DNA from 2 places in the Paenibacillus sp. sptzw28 genome. Region 2 is predicted to be linked to the other one. Evidence: a T-box and tRNA genes for the amino acid it is inferred to sense, from the RefSeq annotation. Region 2 holds a T-box; the other holds one or more tRNA genes.
What was found. The T-box of region 2 lies ahead of metG (methionine--tRNA ligase). A T-box ahead of a tRNA ligase gene usually reads a tRNA of that ligase, here a tRNA-Met.
Positions count from the first base shown of each region.

Region 1 (3,402 bases), 2.0 Mb from region 2:
GCAGGGTGAAAGTTATATATTAGAAAGGCGGCGCATGCGCCAACCAAGACCACAGCAAGCAGCGCTGTATCCGTTTGCCCTTTAATAAGGGCGGCAACAAATAAAGTAAGCGACGAGAAGGTTGCTACACCGGAAGCGAGACCATCGACACCATCGATGAAATTAATCATATTGATAAGGGCGAAGACCCACACAACTGAAATGATGACGGCTAACCAGCCGGGCAGCATTATGAACCCTTTTGGACCGGACAATCCTGAAATATGTATTCCGAAACAAAGCGGTACCGCTGATGCAGCTAAATAAATCCAGAACCGGGGCCAGACTGGGAAATCCTTTCCTTTCGCTTTCGCTGCATCGTCCGCCAGCCCGATGACGATAAGAATAAGCCCCCCGATGCAAATTGTTTTGCTGAGCGGAGTAACGCCTTGAAAGGCAAATAAAGCTCCTATAATGGCTGCATACAGTGCGGTTCCCCCCATAAGAGGGATTGGTGACCTGTGAATTTTCCGAGCAGATGGTTGATCAACGAAGCCCACTTTCAGCGCAACTTTTCTCAATAAAGGAACGAGAAGGGCAACGATACAAAAACTAAAAGCAGCTGCAGTTAGAAATTCCATTTTGGAGACCTCCTTTACGACGACATGCCCAATGTGATAAGTGTGCCCCGTCGCTGATGGATTACTCGCGAAACTCTTGAATCCGCCCGAAAACCGGAAAACATCGTTCGTTTCCAACATTGCCTCGAAGTGCCGGCACCAGAAAAATGCTCAAACCAACCAAAAAACCTGCAGACGCTTGGTCTGCAGGTTACGTTTATCTTATATTTAAGAGGATCATAATATTAATGGTGAGCCATGAAGGACTCGAACCTTCGACACCCTGATTAAAAGTCAGGTGCTCTACCAACTGAGCTAATGGCTCTTGCTATTAGAGAAAATGGTGGAGGGCGATGGATTCGAACCACCGAACTCGTCAGAGAACAGATTTACAGTCTGCTGCGTTTGGCCACTTCGCTAGCCCTCCGGAAACATACACGAAGGCGTGATCGCCTAACGTTCAAATAAATGGTGGCTCGGGACGGAATCGAACCGCCGACACGAGGATTTTCAGTCCTCTGCTCTACCGACTGAGCTACCGAGCCAAATAAAATGGCGGAGCCGACGGGATTCGAACCCGCGGTCTCCTGCGTGACAGGCAGGCATGTTGGGCCTCTACACCACGGCTCCGCGATAAAACACATATGGTGGAGGCTGACGGGATCGAACCGCCGACCCTCTGCTTGTAAGGCAGATGCTCTCCCAGCTGAGCTAAGCCTCCATATGTAGTGGTAGCGGCAGAGGGGATCGAACCCCCGACCTCACGGGTATGAACCGTACGCTCTAGCCAGCTGAGCTATGCCGCCACACAAATTGCCCCTATAAGCATGTCCTTTGCAATCGACTGGGGCAGCAGCCGGCAAAGTCAGGTGATTGACGTCGCCAAACGTCATGTGCATTACATGTGAATGAGCCGCACTTGTCGGCTGATTCAAGGTAATTACACCCTGAAAACTGGATACGAACAGTTGTGAAACCCCTTTAGTCTTACGTTAACCTAAGAGCAGCGTGCGAAGTGAACGTTCAGGTGAACGTTCGTAGGATAAGCCCTCGACCGATTAGTATTCGTCAGCTGCACGCATTGCTGCGCTTCCACCTCGAACCTATCAACCTGGTCGTCTACCAGGGGTCTTACGAATTGGGAAATCTCATCTTGAGGGGGGCTTCACGCTTAGATGCTTTCAGCGCTTATCCCGTCCGTACTTGGCTACCCAGCGGTGCTCCTGGCGGAACAACTGGTACACCAGCGGTACGTCCATCCCGGTCCTCTCGTACTAAGGACAGCTCCTCTCAAATTTCCTACGCCCGCGACAGATAGGGACCGAACTGTCTCACGACGTTCTGAACCCAGCTCGCGTACCGCTTTAATGGGCGAACAGCCCAACCCTTGGGACCTACTTCAGCCCCAGGATGCGATGAGCCGACATCGAGGTGCCAAACCTCCCCGTCGATGTGGACTCTTGGGGGAGATAAGCCTGTTATCCCCAGGGTAGCTTTTATCCGTTGAGCGATGGCCCTTCCATGCGGTACCACCGGATCACTAAGCCCGACTTTCGTCCCTGCTCGACTTGTAGGTCTCGCAGTCAAGCTCCCTTATGCCTTTGCACGCTACGAATGATTTCCAACCATTCTGAGGGAACCTTTGGGCGCCTCCGTTACATTTTAGGAGGCGACCGCCCCAGTCAAACTGCCCACCTGACACGGTCCCTGTACCGGATGACGGTACCAGGTTAGAACTCCGATACGATCAGGGTGGTATCCCAACGATGCCTCCACCGAAGCTGGCGCTCCGGCTTCCAAGGCTCCCACCTATCCTGTACAGATCGTACCAAAGTCCAATATCAAGCTGCAGTAAAGCTCCATGGGGTCTTTCCGTCTTGTCGCGGGTAACCTGCATCTTCACAGGTATTAAAATTTCACCGGATCTCTCGTTGAGACAGCGCCCAAGTCGTTACGCCATTCGTGCGGGTCAGAATTTACCTGACAAGGAATTTCGCTACCTTAGGACCGTTATAGTTACGGCCGCCGTTTACTGGGGCTTCGGTTCATAGCTTCGGTTGCCCTTACCACTCCCCTTAACCTTCCAGCACCGGGCAGGCGTCAGCCCGTATACTTCGCCTTACGGCTTCGCACAGACCTGTGTTTTTGCTAAACAGTCGCTTGGGCCTTTTCACTGCGGCCCCCTCGGGCTATTCACCCTACCGAGGCACCCCTTCTCCCGAAGTTACGGGGTCATTTTGCCGAGTTCCTTAACGAGAGTTCTTCCGCGCGCCTTAGCATGCTCTGCTCGCCTACCTGTGTCGGTTTGCGGTACGGGCACCATCACCTGGCTAGAGGCTTTTCTCGGCAGCGGGAGCACATGACCTTCGGTACTGTAATTTTCCCTCCCCATCACAGCCCAGCTTTATCGGTTAACGGATTTACCTATCAACCAGCCTCACTGCTTGGACGGCCTATTCCATCAGGCCGCGTCACTACCCTTCTGCGTCACCCCATTGCTCATAACGGCTTACGGTGGTACAGGAATATCAACCTGTTGTCCTTCGACTACGCCTTTCGGCCTCGCCTTAGGTCCCGACTTACCCTGAGCGGACGAGCCTTCCTCAGGAACCCTTAGGCTTTCGGCGGACAAGATTCTCACTTGTCTTTTCGTTACTCATACCGGCATTCTCACTTGTATGTCGTCCACCAGTCCTTACGGTCTGACTTCAACCTGCATACAACGCTCCCCTACCCCAAGACACTTTCGTATCTAGCCATAGCTTCGGTGGCGTGTTTAGCCCCGTTACATTTTCGGCGCAGA
Region 1 covers NZ_CP080545.1:91,140-94,541, forward strand. The annotation lists gene KZ483_RS00340 (MraY family glycosyltransferase) at 1-620, opposite strand, end outside; tRNA gene KZ483_RS00345 (tRNA-Lys) at 849-924, opposite strand; tRNA gene KZ483_RS00350 (tRNA-Tyr) at 941-1,026, opposite strand; tRNA gene KZ483_RS00355 (tRNA-Phe) at 1,069-1,144, opposite strand; tRNA gene KZ483_RS00360 (tRNA-Asp) at 1,153-1,229, opposite strand; tRNA gene KZ483_RS00365 (tRNA-Val) at 1,245-1,320, opposite strand; tRNA gene KZ483_RS00370 (tRNA-Met) at 1,329-1,405, opposite strand; rRNA gene KZ483_RS00375 (23S ribosomal RNA) at 1,638-3,402, opposite strand, start outside.
Region 1: it has a tRNA-Met gene. The T-box ahead of metG (methionine--tRNA ligase) is inferred to sense a tRNA for this amino acid. The anticodon was not compared.

Region 2 (3,402 bases):
GTGCCCTCGGTACCGTGCAGTTCGATGGAGAACGGAGAGTGGCTGTTCACAAAGCCGGCTTCGACGATTCCTACCGCGCCGTTGTCATAGCTAAGCGTGGCTACCGCATTGTCTTCGACTTCTTTGCCGGTCACGTAGCCATAAGTGGCGCTGACGCTTTGCGGCAAGCCGAGGAATAAACGGACCAGATACATCGGATGGCAGCCCAGATCGATAAGGGCTCCGCCGCCGCATTGTTCGAGATTGAAGAAATGGCCCGGGAGCCAGCCGGCCGTTGCGCCGTTGTGCGAGAGCCGGGCGCGGGCTTGCGTCAGCTGCCCGAGCAGTCCCTTATCTATCACCTCTTGAACTGCCAGCGTGTAGCCATGATTCAAACGGGGCAGCGAGACGGTCAATTTGACGCCCGCTTCGTCAACAGCCCCAAGGATTTCTTGCACTTCTTTTAATGTCGGCGCAATTACTTTTTCCGTAAAAATATGTTTGCCGGCCCGGGCGGCTTTTACCATAACGTCACGGTGAATATTCGTCGGCGTATCTACGACAACAGCGTCGACATCCGCTCTTGCAAGCAGAGCATCCAAATCCGCGACAAAAGGCACGCCCAGCTTCTGCGCCGCTTCCTCACCGCGAGTCGGAAATTCGTCCCACACCGCGACAATCTCGGTGTCCGGATTTCCCTGCACCTGTTTCGTGTAATCCCAAGCATGAACATGCCAATAGCTGAGCATAGCCACTCGAATCATTATGATTCCTCCTAAAAGTTTTGTGCGATACTTCTTGAATACGCTGCTTTAGCGAGCACAAAACTCGCTACGGAAGCATACGCCAAGTCTCATTCACTTTCAGTTGTCCGTTCTCCGTTATTCATCCTCTAATTATGCGACACAACGATACCGTAACACAAATAAAAGCGGCCTAAAATGCGTTTACATGACATTTAGACTGCAAAATAACGACATTCACTACCTCGGCACTGCTTCAATAGCGGCTGACATTGACTGGGACCCGGTTTTCGGGCATCATGTTGCATATAGAGGGTATTATGAAGCAGGAAGGAGCGGCGGACATGCGACAATTAATGAAGGCGCCAATACATGTGTACCGCCGTTTTATATCGCCCATAAAGCCGCCGACCTGCCGCTTTTACCCGACCTGCTCCGAGTATGCGCTTCAGGCGATCGACAAACACGGCCCGGCCAAGGGCGGCTGGCTGGCGTTAAAGCGGATTTGCAGGTGCCATCCGTTCCATCCCGGCGGCATCGACCATGTACCGCCCACCCGGGAAGAGCTTGCCCGGCGGGCGAATGACCCGCTTGACAGCGCAGCGGCGGATTCGGTATAGTTTGACCATAAGAATGATTACCACATCAATACATTCAATGAACGGATAAGTACAGGAGCAGTGCCCTTTACAGAGAGCCGGGGAAGCTGGAAACCGGTAAGGAGCAACTTTTGGAAAATGGTCCGGGAGAATCCGCTTTCGAACCGGCAGCTCGGTATCAGCTGCGGCAAGGGAGGGGCGCGAGGCCGCGTTACCGGCCATGCTGCCGTTTGAATGGACGGCACTAATGAAGCTTTCTCCGGGCTCTACGTGCGGAGAGGGGAAATTGGGTGGTACCGCGTGAGCTGCAAGCTTTCGTCCCATATGGGACAGAAGGCTTTTTTGCGTTATAAACGATTAATAAGATGACAGCAAGCTATGAAAAGGGAGGTAGTTGTTTTGAGCGAAGCGAACAAGTCATTCTATATTACGACCCCGATCTATTACCCAAGCGACAAGCTTCATATCGGTCACGCTTATACGACGGTGGCGGGCGACGCCATGGCGCGTTACAAGCGGCTGCGCGGTTATGATGTCTGGTATTTGACCGGGACTGACGAGCACGGCCAGAAGATTGAACGGAAGGCGCAGGAGAAGAACAAGACCCCGCAGCAGTTCGTCGACGACATCGTTGTGACGATCAAGGAGCTCTGGAGCAAGCTCGACATCTCCAACGATGATTTTATCCGCACGACGGAAGACCGTCATAAGCGGGTGGTGGTTGAGATTTTCGACCGGCTGCTGCAGCAGGGCGATATTTATAAAGGAACATACGAAGGCTGGTATTGCACGCCGTGCGAATCCTTCTTCCTCGAGAGGCAGCTCGTGAACGGCAATTGTCCGGATTGTGGTCGTCCGGTTGAACTTGTCAAAGAGGAAAGCTATTTCTTCCGGATGAGCAAATATGCCGACAGATTGCTGCAATACTATGAAGAAAACCCCGAGTTTATTCAGCCTGAGTCGCGCAAAAATGAAATGATCAATAACTTTATCAAGCCGGGGCTTGAGGATTTGGCCGTTTCCCGAACCACGTTCGACTGGGGTATTAAAGTGAAAGGTGATCCGAAGCACGTTGTTTATGTATGGATCGATGCGCTCTCGAACTATATTACCGCACTCGGGTATGGCACAGATGTTACGAGCAAATACGATCAATTCTGGCCTGCCGACGTCCATCTTGTGGGAAAAGAAATCGTCCGCTTCCATACGATCTATTGGCCGATTATGCTGATGGCGCTGGAACTGCCGCTGCCGAAAAAAGTATTCGCTCACGGCTGGCTGCTTATGAAAGACGGTAAAATGTCCAAATCCAAAGGCAATGTCGTGGACCCTGTTACGCTGATCGACCGCTACGGATTGGATGCGCTTCGATATTATTTGCTGCGCGAAGTGCCGTTCGGAGCAGACGGGACGTTCACGCCGGAAGGCTTCGTTGAGCGGATCAACTTTGATCTTGCCAATGACCTCGGCAACCTGCTGAACAGGACCGTTGCGATGATCAACAAGTATTTCGGTGGCGAAATTCCCGCCTATGACGGCAATGTCACGGCGTTTGACGCTTCCCTGTCCGAGCTGGCCGTCGGAACGTCTAAGCAGGTCGAAGCTGCTATGGAGCGCATGGAGTTTTCCGTTGCGCTTGCCGCGATCTGGCAGCTCGTCAGCCGAACGAACAAGTATATCGACGAGACGCAGCCGTGGGCGCTTGCCAAGGATGACGCAAAGAAAGGCGAGCTTGCATCAGTGATGCATCATCTGGCCGAATCGCTGCGAATTATCTCGATTTTGCTGCAGCCCTTCCTTACTAATGCACCCAGCGAAATATTCCGTCAACTGGGGGTAGCGGACAAACTTCTAACTTCATGGGACAGCACCAAGTCCTTCGGCCAACTGCCTGGAGGTACGCGCGTAACAAAAGGCGCCCCGATCTTCCCGCGCCTTGAAGCGGCCGAGGAAGCGGCGTTCATCGCTTCCACAATGAACGCAGGGGCTGCGCCGTCAGGTGGCGATGCCGATGGTCAAGCGGCCGCGGCGCCTGAGACGGCAAGCGGGCAAGCAAGCGGTGATTTGAAGAATGAAGCGGC
Region 2 covers NZ_CP080545.1:4,227,326-4,230,727, reverse strand. The annotation lists gene KZ483_RS19445 (Gfo/Idh/MocA family protein) at 1-743, opposite strand, end outside; gene yidD (membrane protein insertion efficiency factor YidD) at 1,067-1,342, shown strand; T-box leader at 1,371-1,647, shown strand; gene metG (methionine--tRNA ligase) at 1,721-3,402, shown strand, end outside.